DNA from 3 places in the Clostridium sp. RTP31139st1_H3_RTP31139_211217 genome. Region 2 is predicted to be linked to each of the others. Evidence: riboswitches for the same ligand, from Rfam matches in the RefSeq annotation. Region 2 holds a riboswitch; each other region holds the start of a gene.
The links. Region 2 has a riboswitch for lysine ahead of lysA (diaminopimelate decarboxylase). Riboswitches for the same ligand answer to the same signal wherever they lie in the genome.
Positions count from the first base shown of each region.

Region 1: linked by a shared signal. The riboswitch ahead of ABUA17_RS11275 (Na+/H+ antiporter NhaC family protein) and the one ahead of lysA (diaminopimelate decarboxylase) in region 2 are both predicted to bind lysine.
Region 3: linked by a shared signal. The riboswitch ahead of ABUA17_RS16005 (aspartate-semialdehyde dehydrogenase) and the one ahead of lysA (diaminopimelate decarboxylase) in region 2 are both predicted to bind lysine.

Region 1 covers NZ_JBCOAB010000025.1:267-6,421, forward strand. Annotated here, with positions in the region: gene ABUA17_RS11250 (hypothetical protein) at 101-286, opposite strand; gene ABUA17_RS11255 (nucleoside recognition domain-containing protein) at 468-1,043, shown strand; gene ABUA17_RS11260 (spore maturation protein) at 1,062-1,586, shown strand; gene ABUA17_RS11265 (ACT domain-containing protein) at 1,825-2,265, shown strand; gene ABUA17_RS11270 (aminopeptidase P family protein) at 2,308-3,564, shown strand; lysine riboswitch at 3,646-3,820, shown strand; gene ABUA17_RS11275 (Na+/H+ antiporter NhaC family protein) at 3,945-5,654, shown strand; gene ABUA17_RS11280 (FUSC family protein) at 5,784-6,155, opposite strand, start outside.
Region 2 covers NZ_JBCOAB010000016.1:27,798-33,952, reverse strand. Annotated here, with positions in the region: gene sfsA (DNA/RNA nuclease SfsA) at 294-986, shown strand; gene ABUA17_RS08785 (hypothetical protein) at 1,242-1,586, opposite strand; gene ABUA17_RS08780 (DUF1576 domain-containing protein) at 1,590-2,831, opposite strand; gene ABUA17_RS08775 (beta/alpha barrel domain-containing protein) at 3,124-3,798, shown strand; lysine riboswitch at 3,948-4,114, shown strand; gene lysA (diaminopimelate decarboxylase) at 4,334-5,626, shown strand.
Region 3 covers NZ_JBCOAB010000053.1:13,987-20,141, forward strand. Annotated here, with positions in the region: gene ABUA17_RS15985 (peptide ABC transporter substrate-binding protein) at 1-916, shown strand, start outside; gene ABUA17_RS15990 (hypothetical protein) at 949-1,113, opposite strand; gene dapB (4-hydroxy-tetrahydrodipicolinate reductase) at 1,246-1,998, opposite strand; gene dapA (4-hydroxy-tetrahydrodipicolinate synthase) at 2,013-2,891, opposite strand; gene ABUA17_RS16005 (aspartate-semialdehyde dehydrogenase) at 2,902-3,897, opposite strand; lysine riboswitch at 4,048-4,220, opposite strand; gene ABUA17_RS16010 (alpha/beta-type small acid-soluble spore protein) at 4,405-4,656, shown strand; gene ABUA17_RS16015 (class I SAM-dependent DNA methyltransferase) at 4,775-5,515, shown strand; gene hslO (Hsp33 family molecular chaperone HslO) at 5,529-6,155, shown strand, end outside.

The sequences.
Region 1 (6,155 bases), on a different contig from region 2:
TATAAAATAAAAATATAATAATTACTTTTTAGTAACTAAAATGAAAGAGGATAGCTTTTGCTATCCTCTTTTTGATTTAAGTGATATTAAGTAAAATATTTTATAATATTCCCTCTGTTTTAAGTAAATTTTCTAATTTTTGAACTTTTTCTGTTAGAGTCATGAATTTTTGTTTTAATATAGCATTTTCTTCATTTCCCTCATTAATGTAGCTTTCCATTTCTTCTACAGCTTTTAATGCCTCATCGATATCTTTTTGAGCTAGTTTTAAATTTGATTCTTTCATTTATGTATCTCCTTTATTAGGTAACTAAAACTTGTATGAAAATCCTTCTAAGTACCCTTGAAGGTGAAAGTAAAACTCAAAAAATAGAATTTCACTTATGTTAATATCTTTATCCTATCACTAATAAATATGTGATGCAAGGCATATATTGTAAAGTAAAGAATAAAGAGAGGGGAAAAAAATGATTAACTATATATGGTTTGTAATGATTTTTCTGGGTTTGATAGTTGGAATATTTACTGGCAATGGTGAAGGAATATCTAATGCCATAATAGGATCTATTGATTCTACAGTTAGTTTTATAATTGGATTAGTAGGATTAATGTGCTTTTGGTGTGGAGTAATGAAGGTTGCAGAAAAAAGTGGATTTACAGAAAAACTAGCCAAGCTTATGAAACCAATATTAAAACTTATTTTTAAAGAATCAGCAAAGGATGAAAAAGCTTTAGGGGCTATAGTTATGAATATAACTGCTAATATGATGGGGCTTGGAAACGCAGCTACACCTTTTGGAATAAAAGCAATGGAAGAAATGGACAGGTTGAATAATGAAAAAGGGAGAGCTAGTAATGATATGGCATTATTTTTGGTATTAAATGCGGCATGTATTCAATTAGTTCCATCAACAGTATTATCTATAAGAGCAGCAGCAGGTTCCACAAATCCTGGAGTAATAATACTTCCAGCAATAATATCAACTGGTACTGCAGCCATTGTTGGTGTTATTTGTTGTAAAATTTTGCAAAGATATTTTTAGGATTATGGGGTGATATTAATGTTTAACTATATAACTAAAAGTATTATTCCTATAATAGTTTTAATTATTATTACTTATGGAATGATAAAGGGTAGAAAGGTTTATGATTGGTTTGTTGAAGGAGCAAAGGATGGATTAAAGGTTTGTGTAAATATTTTTCCTTATCTTTTAGCAATGATAATAGCAGTTCAAATATTTAGAGAAGCTAATCTGTTAGACATGTTAAACAATGCAATTGCACCACTTTGCAAACTAATAGATTTACCAAAGGAGGTTGTACCTTTAGTATTAATCAAGCCTCTTTCAGGAAGTGGAGCTATGGGAGTTTTTACTGATATTTTAAAAAATTATGGTGCTGATACCCCTATAGGTTTAGTAGCTTCGGTAATTATGGGAACTACAGAGACAATATTTTATACTGTAACTGTATATTTTGGAGCAGTTAAAATAAAGAAAACACGTCATACTGTTTGGGCAGCTATAATGGCAGATATGTCTGCTATTATAATGGCAATATTAATGGTTAAAGTACTTATTCTTTAATTATGAGTTAATACTGAAAAGTTAAGGATATTATTTTCAGAAATTAGTATGATTTTCATTAAGAATTTATATTATTCTTTTAAGTAATATTCTTAATTTTCATCATTGTTAAAATTTAAAAAGGTGAAATTTGTAAATTAATATAAAGGTAAATAATTTTTTGAATGTAAAATTTATAGTGCGTTGTAAAAATTTTGGTTGTATAATATTAATAAAATAAATCGAATGGAGAATGATTATGGGGGAAGATAGATTTTACATTGTAAATGAAAGATCATTACCAGAGATATTTAAAAAGGTAATTGAAGTAAAAGAGAATATTGAACTTGGGAATGCAAAGGATATAAGTGAGGCTATAAAATTAGTAGGTATTAGTAGAAGTACATACTATAAATATAAAGATGATGTATTTCCAATGGGACAAGATATGCAGTCAAAAAAGGTAACTTTAATAATCTTAATGACACATAAGTCAGGAACATTATCTAAAGTATTAGATTGTATTGCTTTTTATAAGGGAAACATATTAACTATAAACCAAGATATTCCTATAAACTTATCAGCTAATGTAACTGTTACTATTGATATTTCGCATATGGAGAAAAGTATAAGTCAATTAGCTGCAAGGTTAAATTCTTTACCTAATGTTAGAAGCGTTAAGTTATTAGCAGCAGAGTAATAAAACTAAATGACAAAATATTATTTGCAAGGAGATAGGGCTATGAATAAAAATATTTATAAATTTAATAGAGATAATCTTTTAGATAAAATTAAGGATAATTCAATTGTGATTTTATTTGCAGGAAAGGCAATTCAGAAGACAGGAGATCAAACTTATCCTTTTACACCAAATAGAAATTTTTATTATTTAACAGGAATAAAAGAAGAAGATCATATATTAGTTATGACAAAAATTAATGGAGTAAAATCTTCTAAACTTTATATAAAAGACATTGATCTAGAGATGGAAAAATGGGTAGGTAAAAGCATACGTAAAGAAGAAGCTGAAGAGATTGCGGCTGTAGATGAAGTTAAATTCAAGAGCCAGTTTGACGGAGACATCCATGGAATGATTACTATGAAGGAAGAAATAAATCTTTATTTAGATTTAGAAAGAATGAGTGCAAACAGAGAAGGAACTATTTCACATAGATTTGCCAATGAAATAACAACTAAGTATCCACAAGTTAGAATAAATAATGTTTATAGTAAAATTGGTGAATTAAGATTAAAAAAATCACAAGAAGAAGTAGATAAAATAAAAAAAGCTATTGAAATAACAAAAAGCGGAATTGAAAAATTAATGTCTGAAGCTCGTGTTGGAATGAAGGAATATGAATTAGAAGCATATTTTGATTTTAATTGTAAGGTTAAAGGTGCAACAGGGCTAGCTTTTACAACAATAGCTGCCGCAGGAGAAAATGCTACAACATTACATTATGTTGATAATAATTGTGAGCTTAAAGAAAATGATTTAATTCTTTTTGATTTAGGGGCTGAATATAATTGTTATAACGCAGATATATCAAGAACATTCCCTGTTAATGGTAAATTCACTGAAAGACAAAAAGAAGTTTATAATGCTGTTTTAAGGGTAAATGAAGAGATTATCAACTTAATTAAGCCAGGTATGAAATATAAGGATGTAAATGAAAAAGCTACAGAGCTAATTTCAGAAGAATGTATAAAGCTTGGATTAATTAAAGATAAAAGTGAAGTAAGAAAGTACTACTATCATAGTATAGGTCATAGTTTAGGTATGGATACACATGATATTGAAACTCCGCATAGAGATATTATTTTTGAGCCAGGAGTTGTATTTACTGTTGAACCAGGAATATATATCGCCGAAGAAGGAATAGGAATTAGAATTGAAGATGATATCCTTGTTACAGAAGATGGCGTTATTAATTTATCTAGTGATATTATAAAGACTGTGGAAGAGATTGAAAACTTTATGAGTAAAAATGGAAAATAATATGTATAAAAAGTTATAAAATGGTATTGCAAATGCAATAAATTGATTATATAATCAATTTATAAATAACAAAAGTGAATAAACTAGGGTAGAGGCGCGAAAGTTAATAGTATTATTGATGAGGAAAGCACTGTGATTCAATAAGAAAGGAGCAATCGCCGAAGCGTACAACTAATGCTTTAAGGTTGTATAGCTGGGAATACATAGAATATATGTATTACTGTCACAAAGTATTTTGTGGTGAGCTATCATTTAAGACTTGTAGTTTTATAATTTTTTAGTACATACAAGGCCTTGAGTGTTAACTCAAGGTCTTTTTTTATTGTTAGTTTGGGGTGCCCTTATTATTCGCTTTTATATAAAATAAGGGGGAAAAAGAAGTGAAAAGAAGTTACAAAGTATTATTACTTACAATGCTAGTATTTATTTTTTCAACGTCAGTTGTATTTGCAGCAGAAGTTGAACCGGCGGTGAATGCAAATAAGTTTGGGCTATGGACATTACTACCACCATTAGTTGCAATAATATTAGCTTTTATAACAAAAAATGTTGTTATTTCATTGTTTATAGGTATTTTATCAGGAAGCTTTTTAATTAGTTTGGCAGGACATAATGTATTTGGGGCATTTATACAAGCGTTCTTAGATTTTGTAAATAGGGCTTTGAATTCATTAGCAGATCCGTGGAATGCTGGGATAGTTCTTCAAGTGCTTGCAATTGGGGGAGTAATTAATTTAGTTGCAAAAATGGGAGGAGCAAAGGCTATAGCAGAGGCTTTAGCTAAAAAGGCTAAGACGGTAAAAAGTACACAAATGACAACTTGGCTTTTAGGTTTATGTGTTTTCTTTGATGATTATGCAAATTCACTAATAGTTGGACCAATAATGAGACCAGTAGCTGATAAAATGAAGATATCAAGAGAAAGATTGGCTTTTATTATAGATGCTACAGCAGCACCAGTGGCTGGGCTAGCTATTATTTCTACTTGGATTGGATTAGAAGTAAGTTTAATTGGTGAAGGATTTAGTTCAATAGGTGTAGAGGCAAGTGGTTTTGGAGTATTTCTTCAAACAATACCTTATAGATTCTATAACATATTGATATTGGCATTTATAGTGATAACGGCTTTAACTTTAAAAGAATTTGGGCCAATGAGAAAAGCTGAGATTGCGGCAAGAAACAGAGATAAGAATATTAAAGATGAGGTTGCAGTTGAAGCAACAGCTCAAATGGATGAATTAGAGCCAAAAGAAGGTGTTAAGCTTAGTATATGGAATGCAATTATTCCAATAGGAGCATTAATAATTTCTGCATTAGTAGCATTTTATTATAGTGGATATAGTGCAATAATTGGTGGAGATCCATCTGCAACTCAAGAAATTATGATTAATTCACCATTTTCATTTAAAGGCATAATGGAAGCATTTGCTGCTTCAGATGCTTCTGTAGCATTATTCCAATCAGCATTATTTGCTTCAATAGTTGCTATTTTAATGGGAGTTTGTAAGAAAATATTTACTTTAAGTGAAGCTATTGAAGTTTGGGTTGATGGAATGAAAGGGTTAATAATAACTGGAGTTATATTAATATTAGCTTGGTCATTAGGATCAGTAATTAAAGAACTTGGAACTGCATATTATTTAGTTGAAGTATTAAAAGGGGCAATACCAGCATTCTTATTACCAAGTTTAATATTTATTTTAGGGGCAGTAATTTCATTCTCTACAGGAACTGCATATGGAACAATGAGTATATTAATGCCACTTGCAATTCCATTAGCATATTCAATTAATCCAGATATGTCATTTGTAGTAGTTTGTACAAGTGCGGTATTAACAGGAGCTATCTTTGGCGATCACTGTTCACCAATATCAGATACAACAATACTTTCTTCAATGGGAGCTGGATGCAATCATATTGAACATGTTAAGACACAAATATGGTATTCGCTATTTGTTGCAGCAGTAACTATATTATTTGGATATATTCCATCGGGATTTGGAGTTCCAATATATATAGTATTGCCAATTTCATTAATAGCATTATATGTAGGAGTACAAATATTCGGTAAGAAGGTTGAAGAAGCTTAAGCAATAAGAAAAATAAATAAAGAGGGCTATATATTAGAAGGGTTATGCAGAAGCATAACCCTTTTTTGATAGTTTTAATCTATAATGTAGATACACTTATATTTAAATTTTTTTATTATAAAATTCCAATTATTTATGTGGTGGTGGTGTTATAAGTTTATTAACTAATATTGAAATTACTATTCCAAGCAATGTTTCTATTATTCTGTTAGTTGCATAAAATAAGGGATCACTATAAGCATGAGCTGTAGTAACACCTAGGAATGCAATACATGTTATATTTATAGCACCTGGCCTTTTTAGAATATTGCATAGATAAATCATTAAGATAATACCTATAGCAATAATTAAGTATATAAGTGGTTTTGATATGTAAGTATTAGATATATGATTTTCTAATGATCTAAATAAGAATAAAAATATTAAGCCAAAACTAGCACCTAATATAGTACCTGCACCTCTATTTATACCCATATGAATTGAGTTATAAACAGTATCTTG
Region 2 (6,155 bases):
GACACAATATATTAGGGTACTACAAAAATTAATAACTATATAGGGGGTAATGTAAAAAAAACAAGCAGTTTGTAGAATAAAAAAAATCGAACAAGCATTCTTTTAAAAAGTTATCAACAATATTAACAGAATTGTGGACAAAATCTGTGGATAACCCGATATTTAAGTAATTATTCGGATAAAAACATATGAATATATAATTATAGGTTGTGGATAACTATTATTAAGAGATATAATAAATCTTAAATAATAATAGAAAAAAGACATAATTTGTAAGGATTTGAGGAGAAAACATGAAATATAATAAAAAAATAGTAACAGCAGAATTTATAAGCAGACCAAATAGATTTAATGCAGTAGTTAAATTAAATAGAGAAGAGATTACTGTACATGTACCTAATACAGGAAGATGTAGGGAACTTCTTATACCAGGGTGTACAGTTTTTCTAAGAGAAGAACTAAATCCTACTAGGAAGACCCCCTATGATTTAGTGGCAGTATATAAGGAAGATAAATTAATAAGTATAGATTCACAGATACCTAATAAAGTAGTTGAAGAAGCATTAAAAAATGGTAAGGTAAAAGAACTTAGTCAGTATACTAAAATTTTGAGAGAAAAAACTTTTGGAAAAAGCCGATTTGATTTTAAGATTTCAAATGATGAAAATGAAGAATATTTTTTAGAGGTAAAGGGAGTAACTTTAGAGGATAAGGGATATGCAAGATTTCCAGATGCACCGACAGAAAGAGGAGCAAAGCATTTATTAGAATTAGTAGAAGCTAAAAAGCAAGGGTATGGTGCTGGAGCAATGTTCTTAATTCAGTTAAAAGATGTTAATAAATTCTCACCAAATGATGAAAGGGATCAGGAGTTTGGTAAGGCTCTTAGATTTGCAAAAGAAAATGGTGTAGATATTTTTGCGTATAATTGCATAGTTACTGAAGATGGAATCGAGATAAATGAACCAGTTGAAATAATACTTTAATCAGTTACAAGTGACAGGTGACAAGTTAAGAATGAAACTCTTGGAAGTTTCTTTAAAAAAATAGCTTCAATCATTTTAATTATTGAAGCTATTTTTTTATTTTAATTTAGCCATAGCTAAATTTATTCTTTAACTTGCAATTTGAAACTTATCATTCTAAACTAATGAAGCTTGTCACTTATCAGTTGAAATTTCTCAATTGCTAAAATTGAGACTTTAAACTAACAAAGGTTGTTATTTATAAATGATGAATTTCTAACTTTCTTCTCTAATAATACTAATGGTTAATACATTATCAATATAAGTAACTTTAGCTGAATTTATCATCATTCCTACTAATGTAAGCTCAGTATCAAACTCACACTCACCGCCTAAGTTCCAATAATAATTTTCTACTTCACGTTGCCTTGGAGTATTTAATATATCTATTAAAGATTCTAATTCATCTTTTGAAATATTATCTATTTTACCATAAATATTAAAGTAAGAATTCTTAGAATCAGAATTTAAATCAATATGAACATCGGTAGTTCCAAATTTGTAAAAGTAAGCAATTAATTCGTTAATGATTTTAATGTTTTTTTCAATTTTAAATTTCATAAGTTAAATCTCCTTTTTGAAGGTGGTTATTAACGGAATTAATATCATTGCTACAAAGCCGCCTGCTAAACCATTATTATAAAGATTAAGCCCACCATGCAAATATCCTATATTTGTTACTATATTAACGTGAATTACACCAGCTAGTATACCATATTTCCAACCAAATTTACCACATATAGGAGCTAAAGTTGTAGAAAATAATATTGATAATAGCAAAGAGGGTGAAGTGATAGGATTTACATTGAATAAAGCAGCAATACTTGCTCCAATAACAACAGGAATTGTGTTTTTTATGTTTTTTCCAAAGGCACCAAATCCAATTATAGTGAAAATACCGCATATTGTAGCTCCATTTAAGTCACCACCAATAAGTACAACAAAAAGAGTAGCAAGTATTCCTAATATACCCATATTTATATAAGTTGTTTCACCAAAAAGGATATAAAAATCACTAATAAGTCTACCAGTTTGTTTATTTATAGTGGATAAAGTAGATTTCTTATTTTTGCCACGAATTAATCCAACTATAATTAAGTAAAAACAACATATCATTAATAGAATAAATAATATTTTATTAGAACCACTATGCCAAATTAATCTTGAATCAAAATTTACTCCAAAGCTCCTTAATATAGACATCAATAAAGTGGCAAGTAATCCACTAGCAAAGCCTATATTGTATAAGTTATATCCATTATGAGCTTTAATGCTATGAGAGGCTATAGGTGGTAATATAAAGCCAACTAAAACCCCAAGTAATATTCCAATTAGAAAGTCTATTGGAGTGGATAAATGATCTCCAAAGCTTATTTGACTAACTATAGGAGAAAGGCTAGTCCCAAGTATTGCTACTAAAATATAATTAAGAAAAGGTTCCTTTTGATATCTTGAGAATAAGTAAACTCCTAAAATAATAGGCCATATATTAAAAATGTTCTTACCTAAAAAAGAAAAGCCAGTCATAAGCCATAAAGACATAATTGTTGACCCATTAGGTTTAATACCGTTAATCATTAAAAGTGAAATGGATAATAAACTAGTTAATGATGCATTAACTAAAGCGGCACCAATTCCGCCAAGTTCCATATAATCTGTTATTAGTATATCAGAAGAAAATATTATTCTTTTTAATCCTTGATAGATTTCCAGTGGAGAAGCTAAGAAGAATGCAAAAATAATGAATAATAAATACAAAAAGGAAAGGATTACATATGGGGGATAATAATTTTTAAAAGATTTCATTAAAACACCTCATAAGTCAAATTATAAATTTTAAATATATTGAAGTGAACTAATATTCCTAATTTAAAAGCTAGTTAATAGAAAATAAATACAATGTGCTCATTCAACGTTAGGAAAAGAAGTTACTTCTAACATAAAATACTATATTGCATATTTATTAATATTTTATCAAATTTTATTTGTTTTTTATATATAAAGTGTTAACTTTTAGTTCAATTTGTTTTAAAGTTCTTTAAATCTTGAATTAAACTAGTATAATTATATTTATAAAACAAGTAATAGGAGTGTTAAGATGGAGATTAAAAAGCATAAAACTGTACCTGAAATAAAAGGTATCTTAAGAAGTCATGTTATTGAAGTACCTTCATGTATTAGAGATTGTTCAGGAATAAAAATATTTGGTAAAAGAATAAAATCTTTATTATTTACAACTGATGTTGCAATTATTAGGAATACAAATGCAGATGCTATTATAGCTGTATATCCATTTACTCCTCAACCGTTAATAACAGCAGCTTTAGTAATGGCTGCAGATGTACCAGTTTTTTGTGGAGTTGGAGGAGGAATAACTCAAGGTAAAAGAGTTGTTAATTTAGCATTAGATGCAGAGTTTAAAGGGGCAATGGGAGTAGTTGTTAATTCACCTACGTCAAATGAGGTTGTTTCAAAAATTAAAGAAACTATAGATATACCATTAATAGTGACGGTAGTATCTATTCACGAAAATATAAGAGAAAGAATAGAAGCAGGAGCTACTATATTAAATGTTTCAGGTGGTAAAAACACTCCAGAGATAGTTAAAAAGATAAAGGACGAGTTCCCAGATTTTCCAGTTATAGCTACAGGAGGGCCAAATGAAGAAACAATAAGAAAAACAATAGAAGCAGGAGCAAATGCAATAACTTATACACCACCAGCAAATGGTGATACTATGAGTAATCTTATGGATAAATATAGAAGTGAATAATTAAAATGGAATAAAAAATAAAATATGGTTGAATAATTCAATTAATATGGTATCATATTAATAACGATGTACATATGATATATGAATGAAACTTTTAAGCATAACAGAGAAAAGTGAGTTTAATTATTTAAGAGAAAATTTAATAGAATACCTATGTTAGAGGTGCTGTTTATAAAGAGTAGTAAATAGGAGCTGGCGAGCTAAGATGATTTATGAAAGGTATGATGGCCGAAGGAATAATTTATGCAAAAAGTTATTTCTGGGTATGCATAGAATATATGTATAACTGTCACGAAAGTGGAGTGCTAAAAAGGTGCAATTATTCAATCAAGGGAATTGAATTTATTTTTGAATTAAAATTGCATTTTAATAAGTAAACTACCTCAATAGGTTTTCTATAGGGGTAGTTTTTTATTATTATTTTTATAAATTGGTAGTTTGTGAATATGGATAACAAAAGTAGTTTTAGTGAATAACCTATTAATGACGTCTATAATATCTAACTCCTAATTAATAATATTTTGGAGGTATAACAATGAAATTATTTGGGGCAATGGAAATTGAAAGTAATGAATTATGTATAGGAGGAATTAGCTGTAGTGATTTAGTTAAAGAATTTGGTTCACCGCTATATGTAATGGATGAAAATTTATTAATTAGCACATGCAAAAGTTATTATGATAATTTTAAGTGTAAAGAGAATCATAATAGAGTTGCATATGCAGGGAAGGCTTTTTTAACAAAGGCAATGTGTAAGCTTGTAAATGAGCAAGGACTTTATTTAGATGTAGTATCTGGGGGAGAATTATTTACAGCATATAAAGCGGGATTTCCTTTAAATAAAGTGTATTTTCATGGAAATAACAAAAGCAGAGGAGAAATTGAATTAGGAGTTAAACTTGGGGTTGGAAGATTTGTTGTAGATAATTTAGATGAAATGAAAATGCTAAATGAAGAGGCTGGAAAAAATAATATAAAGCAAGATATTTATTTAAGATTAACCCCTGGAATAGAAGCTCACACACATGATTATATTAAAACAGGACAAATAGATTCAAAATTTGGATTTGCACCTGTTGGAGAAACTATTATGAATGCAGTAAAACTTGCTTTAGATTGTGAAAATCTGAATTTAAAGGGCTTACATTGCCATATAGGATCTCAAATATTTGAAACAGAACCTTATAAGGATGCTGTTGAAATAATGATGAATTTTATGAAAGAAATTAAGGACCAAACAGGACATATAATACCTGAATTAGATTTAGGTGGTGGATTCGGTATACATTATACTGATGAAGATAAACCAAGAGAACCAAAGGAGTACTGTGAGGTAATATTAAATAAAGTTGATGAAGTTTGTTCAAGATTAAATATAGAAAGACCAATACTAACTATAGAACCAGGAAGGTCAATAGTTGGAAATGCAGGTATAACACTTTATACAATTGGAGCAATTAAGAATATTGAAGGTGTTAGGACTTATGTTTCTGTAGATGGAGGAATGACTGATAATATAAGACCTGCATTATATGGAGCTAAGTATGAAATGGCTATAGCTAATAAAATTGATGAAAAAGCTAATACTAGGGTTGCAATAGCAGGAAAGTGTTGCGAATCAGGAGATATATTTATTGAAGATATTTGTATACAAAAGCCAGAGATAGGAGATATATTAGCTGTATTTTCAACAGGAGCATATGGATTTTCAATGTCTAGTAATTATAATAAAAATCCTAAAGCACCAGTTGTATTTATTAAGGATGGAGTTGTAAGGCTTGTATCTAAGAGACAAAGTTATGAGGAACTTTTAGAGCTAGAAGTTTAGGTAGTTAAGAGTTAATAGTTAAGAGTTGAATTAAAAACTCCTTAGGAGTTTCTTTAAAAAATAGCCTAAATCATCGGAGATGATTTAGGCTATTTTGTTTTTAAATTCAGGTTGAGCTGAATTTATTCCTAAACTCTACACTTGTCATTTGCTACCTGTCAGTTATTAAGCTTGTCACTTACTAAGAGTGTTAGCTAAAAATATTTTCGCTTTAAGTTTCTCTTGTATTAATCTTACTAACAATGTTATTTTTATTTTATAGCTTAAAATTTTTTAATTATATTTAAGTATATAAATATTTTGAATCAGTATTATAAATTAAATACTTTGAAAGTATTAATAGTTAATATTTTAATATAACATTAAATTTTTTGTAACAGAAATGACATAATAACACTATATAATGAAGAGTGATACTATTAGTTATTAATGAAATGTGATATACTTATAAGCAGTTATTGAAATTATGGTAAGTTTCAATATAAATAAATTTAAAGTATATAGTTTATTTACTTGTTATTGACTTTAC
Region 3 (6,155 bases), on a different contig from region 2:
TTTAACTTTTAAATTAGTTACAGATGATACTACTGCATACTCAGAATTAAAAGCTGGAAACTTTGATATGGTTAACTCTGTACCAACAAATGAAATTGAACCAGGTATAGAAGAAGGGTTAGTTCATGTTAACCCTAAATTAGGAAACTATTACTTTGCAATCAATGTTGGTAAGCAAGATACTTTAAGTGAAGATGTTAAAGAAGTTTTAAACAATAAATTAGTTAGACAAGCTTTAAATCTTGCTATTGATAGACAAGAAATAATTGATAACGTTGGTAAAGCAGAACAAATTCCTGCATATAGCTTTGTTCCACAAGGTATTACAGATGAAAATGGTAATGATTTTGCATCAAAAGAATATTATGATCCATCAGATATGGAAGGAAATATAGCAAAAGCAAAAGAATTATTAAAAGAAGCTGGTTACGAAAATGGTAATGGGATTCCAACTATAGAATTAATGTACAATTCAGAAGGTGCTCATAAAGATATATGCCAAATCATCCAACAAAACTGGGAAGAAATTGGTGTAAATGTTGAATTAACAAACCAAGAATGGGCTGTATTCTTAAATACTAGACAACAAGGTGATTATCAAATTGCAAGACATGGATGGATTGGGGATTATATAGATCCAATGACATTCTTAGATTTATGGGTTACAGGTGGAGGAAACAACGATTGCGGATTTAGCAACGCTAGATATGATGAATTAATTGCTGCTGCAAAAGTTGAAACAGATTCTGCAAAGAGACTTGAAATGTTAAGAGAAGCTGAAGATATATTAATGGATGAAATGCCAATATTACCAATCTATTACTATACAACAGTAACAGCTGCAAACGAAAATGTTAAAGGTGTTAGAATTTCTACATTAGGAAAAATTTCTTTCAAATATGCATATAAAGAATAATTAATCAAAGAGAGTCAAATATGACTCTCTTTTTAATTTCCAGCAGGATTGTAATGATTGCTAGAAACTCCTTCTCTTTTTACAGACTTATGTTTTAAATTTGGATTATGATTATGACCTTCTTCAGTAATTGGAGTTTGATAATTGCATTTTTCCATTCTAGCAACTTTATTATCAGGTTGACTATCTTTTGGCATAATAAAATTCCTCCTAAATATCAATATATAATTTACAAGCTTAGTATATACAAAAGTAATAAGAAATATATATCCAAATCTTTCATAGCAATTTAAAAGCAAAATAAAAAGAGCTACTTTTGTAGCTCTTTTCTATAAACCTAAAACATCATCCATATTGTATAGTCCAGCTTCTGATACTGTAGCCATATACTCACATGCTTTTAAAGCACCGATAGCAAATACATCTCTTGAAATAGCTTTATGAGATAACTCAATAACTTCACCAGTTCCAGCAAATATTACATCATGATCTCCAACTATAGATCCACCTCTAACTGCATGAATTCCTATTTCATTTTTTTCTCTCTTTTTATGCCCATCTCTACCATGAACATAGTGAGTTTCTTCTGAAATTGATTCTTTTATAGTATCAGCTAAAAGTAATGCAGTACCACTTGGAGAATCTAATTTTTGATTGTGATGTTTTTCAATTATTTCAATATCATAATTTCCATATAATAAAGGAGTAACTTTTCTTAATAATGAGTTAATAAGGTTAATACCTAAAGACATATTAGCTGATTTAAATAAAGGTAAAGTTTTACTTTTTTCATTTATTAAATTTAAATCATCTTGATTGTAACCAGTAGAGCAAATTACTAAAGGTTTTTTTGTTCTTTCTGTTAATTCTAATAATTTGTGTAAAGTGCTAATGTTAGAAAAATCTAAAAGAACATCATATTCTATATTAACATCATCTGGTGTAGTGAATACAGGATATTTTTCCTCCTTAGGAAATTTATCAATACCAGCAACAATTTCTAAATTAGGAAATTCACTTACTAAATTAGTAATAACAGTTCCCATTTTTCCACAACATCCACTTAATAGTACTTTAACCATAAAATATACTCCTTCTATACTAATTTGTGTCTCTTTAGTGTATTAACTAAAGTTTCTTGATTTTTGTCATTCATTTTATAAAGAGGCAATCTTAATTCGCCAACATTCATTCCCATAATATTCATAGCTGTTTTTACAGGGATTGGATTTGTTTCAATAAATAAATCGTTAATTAAATCTAAATATTCTAATTGTAAAGCTGTTGCTTTAGAACAATCACCTTCTAAATAATATTTACACATATCATGAATAGTTTTCGGAACGATATTAGCTGCAACAGAAATTACGCCAACTCCGCCTAGTGACATTATTGGAACTACTTGGTCATCGTTGCCTGAATAAATATCAATTTTGCCACCACATAAAGCTTTCATTTTAGCTATTTGACTTAAGTTTCCGCTAGCTTCTTTTATTGCTACAACATTATTAAGCTCTGTAAGTTTTAATAATGTCTCAGCTGTAATGTTCATATTAGTTCTACTTGGAACATTATAAAGTATTATTGGAGTCTTTACAGCATCGTTAATTGCTTTGAAATGCATAAATAATCCTTCAGCATTTGTTTTATTATAATATGGTGTAATAACAAGTAAACCATCAACACCAACACTTTCTGCATAAAGACTCATTTCTATAGAAGTTCTGGTATTATTTCCACCAGTACCAGCAATAACAGGGATTCGTTTATTTACAGTATCAACTGTGAATTTAATAGCATCTTTCTTTTCTTTTTCTGTCATTGTAGTTGCTTCGCCTGTTGTACCACAAACGATAATAGCATCAGTAGATTCCTTTATATGCCATTCAAGTAATTCTCTGAATTTCTCAAAATCTATACCATTTTCATTAAAAGGTGTAATTATAGCTACACCTGAGCCTTTAAAAATTGACATTATATTCCTCCTAAAGCCAGTTATTATTAATTAATACTTCGGCAATTTGTACAGCATTTAATGCTGCTCCTTTTCTTATGTTATCTGCAACAACCCATAAATTCAATCCATTATCTATACTAAAATCACGTCTTATTCTACCAACGTAAACATCATCTTTTCCTGAGACTTCTAACGGTGTTGGATATTTAAGTTCGCTAACATTATCATAAACTGTTAATCCAGGTGTATTTTCAAATAATGTAAATATATCTTCTATTTCAAATGGATTATTTAATTCAACATTAATGCTTTCACTATGGCTATTTAAAACAGGGACTCTTACAGTTGTAGCAGTTATTCTTAAATTTTCATCGTGTAAAATCTTTCTTGTTTCGTTAATCATTTTTTCTTCTTCTTTAGTATAACCGTTATCTAAAAATACGTCTATGTGAGGAAGACAGTTACCAGCTATTGGGTATGGGAATTTTTTAGGAGCAACTCCATTTAAACCATCTTCTAAATCAGCTATACCTTGCATTCCTGCCCCTGAAACAGCTTGGTATGTTGAATACACAACTCTTTTTATTCCATACTTATCTAATAAAGCTTTTAATGGTACCATTGCTTGAATTGTAGAACAATTTGGGTTAGCAATAATTCCATTATGATTTTTTAAATCCTCAGGGTTAACTTCAGGAACAACTAAAGGAACGTTTTTGTCCATTCTCCAAGCACTTGAGTTATCTATAACAACTGCTCCATATGATGAGAAAATAGGAGCAAATTTTAAACTTGTATCTCCACCTGCTGAAAATAATGCAATGTCTATTTTCTTATTTTTGATATTTTCTTCACAAGTATTTTCTACTATATATTTTTGACCTTTAAATTCTAAATAAGATCCTGCTGATCTTTGAGAAGCAAAAAGATATAGATTTTTAATAGGGAAATTTCTTTCCTCTAATATTTCTAAAAATTTTCTACCTACATTACCAGTACTACCAACAATTGCAACATTGTACATTTTGGTTCCCCCTTTTTTACTCTTAATATTTGCATATATAAATTTAATAATAGAAAATATTCTGTCCAAATTTAGGAAGATTAAATTTACTATTAAAAAAACCTTGAGTTATCACTCAAGGTATACTGTACATATAAATACAAAAAATCCTTAAATGATAGCTCACCACATAAAAATGTGACAGAAATATGCATATTATACATACCCCCAGTTATATAGCTGTAAAGCTTAGGCTATATACTTCGGCGATAAATCCTTTCCTATTATTTTAACACGCTTAAATCCATAATAATACTCTTAAGTACCGCACCTCTATCTATTTATAAACTTATATGATTTAGATTATACCTTTTATATACAAAACTTTCAAGGAATATTTAGTAATTTATTCATATATACTTAATTTTATTATATGAATGTATTACAAAATTGTAACAGCGTATTTTGTATAAATATAAAAGATATAGGAGAAAATATTTTTATAAATTTTATATAGGGGGAATTTTCATGAGTAAAACACCATTAAAGAAGATAATAAAGTCAAAAATTAAGACTAATAAAGAACTTACACCACAAGAAAAAATGCGTGAAAAGATAAAATATGAAATCGCAGAAGAATTAGGCTTAAGTGAAAAAGTAGATGAGTGTGGATGGGGAGGATTAACTGCTGAAGAAACAGGTAGAATAGGTGGAATTATGACAAAAAGAAAAAAAGAATTAAAGTTACCAACTAATGATCAGATTTTAGGAAGAAAATAATGGATTGACTTAATATTTAGTATCATAGTAATATAAAACATAGAAATTTATTTTTTTGTATTATAATTTACATTATTATAAGATTTTCTCACAATTTAATGAAGTGAGGGGGGATATTATGGCTTATGGAGAATTTGCAAAGATATATGATGAATTAATAAATGAAGATATAAATTATGATGAAATGGTAGATTGTATATTAAGAATTTGTAATGAAAATAATATAGAATTTAATGATTATTTAGATATAGCATGTGGTACAGGTAATGTTACAGTAAGAATAGCAAAACATTTTAAAAATATTTACGGAGTAGATTTATCTGAAGATATGCTTAGAGAGGCTTTTGATAAGTTAAAAAGTGAACGTATTAAAGGTAAGATAATCTGTCAAGACATGACCGAGCTTTCTTTAAATAGAAAGTTTGATTTAATTACTTCGGTATTAGATTCTACAAATTATGTAACAGATATAGAGGGTTTAAAAAACTATTTTAAAGGTGTATATGAACATTTAAAAGATGACGGATTATTTATATTTGATGTTAATTCGTATTATAAATTATCAGAGATACTAGGTAATAATATTTATACATATAGTGAGGAAGATGTTTTTTATACTTGGGAAAATGTTTTTGAAGATGACTTATTATCTATGTTTTTAACTTTCTTTGTTAAAAAGGGAGAATTATATGAAAGATTTGAAGAAGAACATCTTGAAAGGGCTTATAAAGAGTCTCAGTTAGAAAGTATCTTAGAAGAGTTAGATTTTAAGCTTATTAATAAATTTGATGGATATTCTAATGATAATGTACAAGCAAATAGTGAGAGAATAGTATATGTTGTAAAGAAAATTCAATAGTTGGAGGTCAAATATGAGCGATAAAATAATTAGAGCAGTAGCTAAAGATGGAATGGTAAGAATAATTGCAGGAACAACTACTAATTTAGTAGAAGATGCAAGAGTTATACATGAATGTACGCCAGTAGCTTCAGCAGCATTAGGGAGAATGTTAACAGCAGGGGCCTTATTAGGAGCTACATTAAAGTCTGAAAATGAAGTAATGACTTTAAGAATAAATGGTGGCGGAGATGCGGAAGGAGTAGTTGTAACTGCTTATGAAGGTGCTAAAGTAAAGGGGTATATTGGAAATCCTTATGGTGATTTACCGTTAAATGCAAATGGAAAGCTTGATGTTGGTGGATATGTAGGTAAAAATGGAACACTTATGGTTATTAAAGATTTAGGCATGAAAGATCCATATGTTGGTCAAGTACCAATACATTCTGGTGAAATTGCTGAAGATTTAGCATATTATTTCACTGTTTCTGAACAAACACCATCAGCTGTTTCATTAGGAGTTTTAGTAGATAAGGATTATTCTATTAAGGTAGCTGGTGGATTCATAATTCAAATGTTACCAGGAGCAGATGAATTTTTAGCTGATATAATAACTTATAGATTAGAGGAAATTCCTTCTTTAACAACAATGTTAGATGAA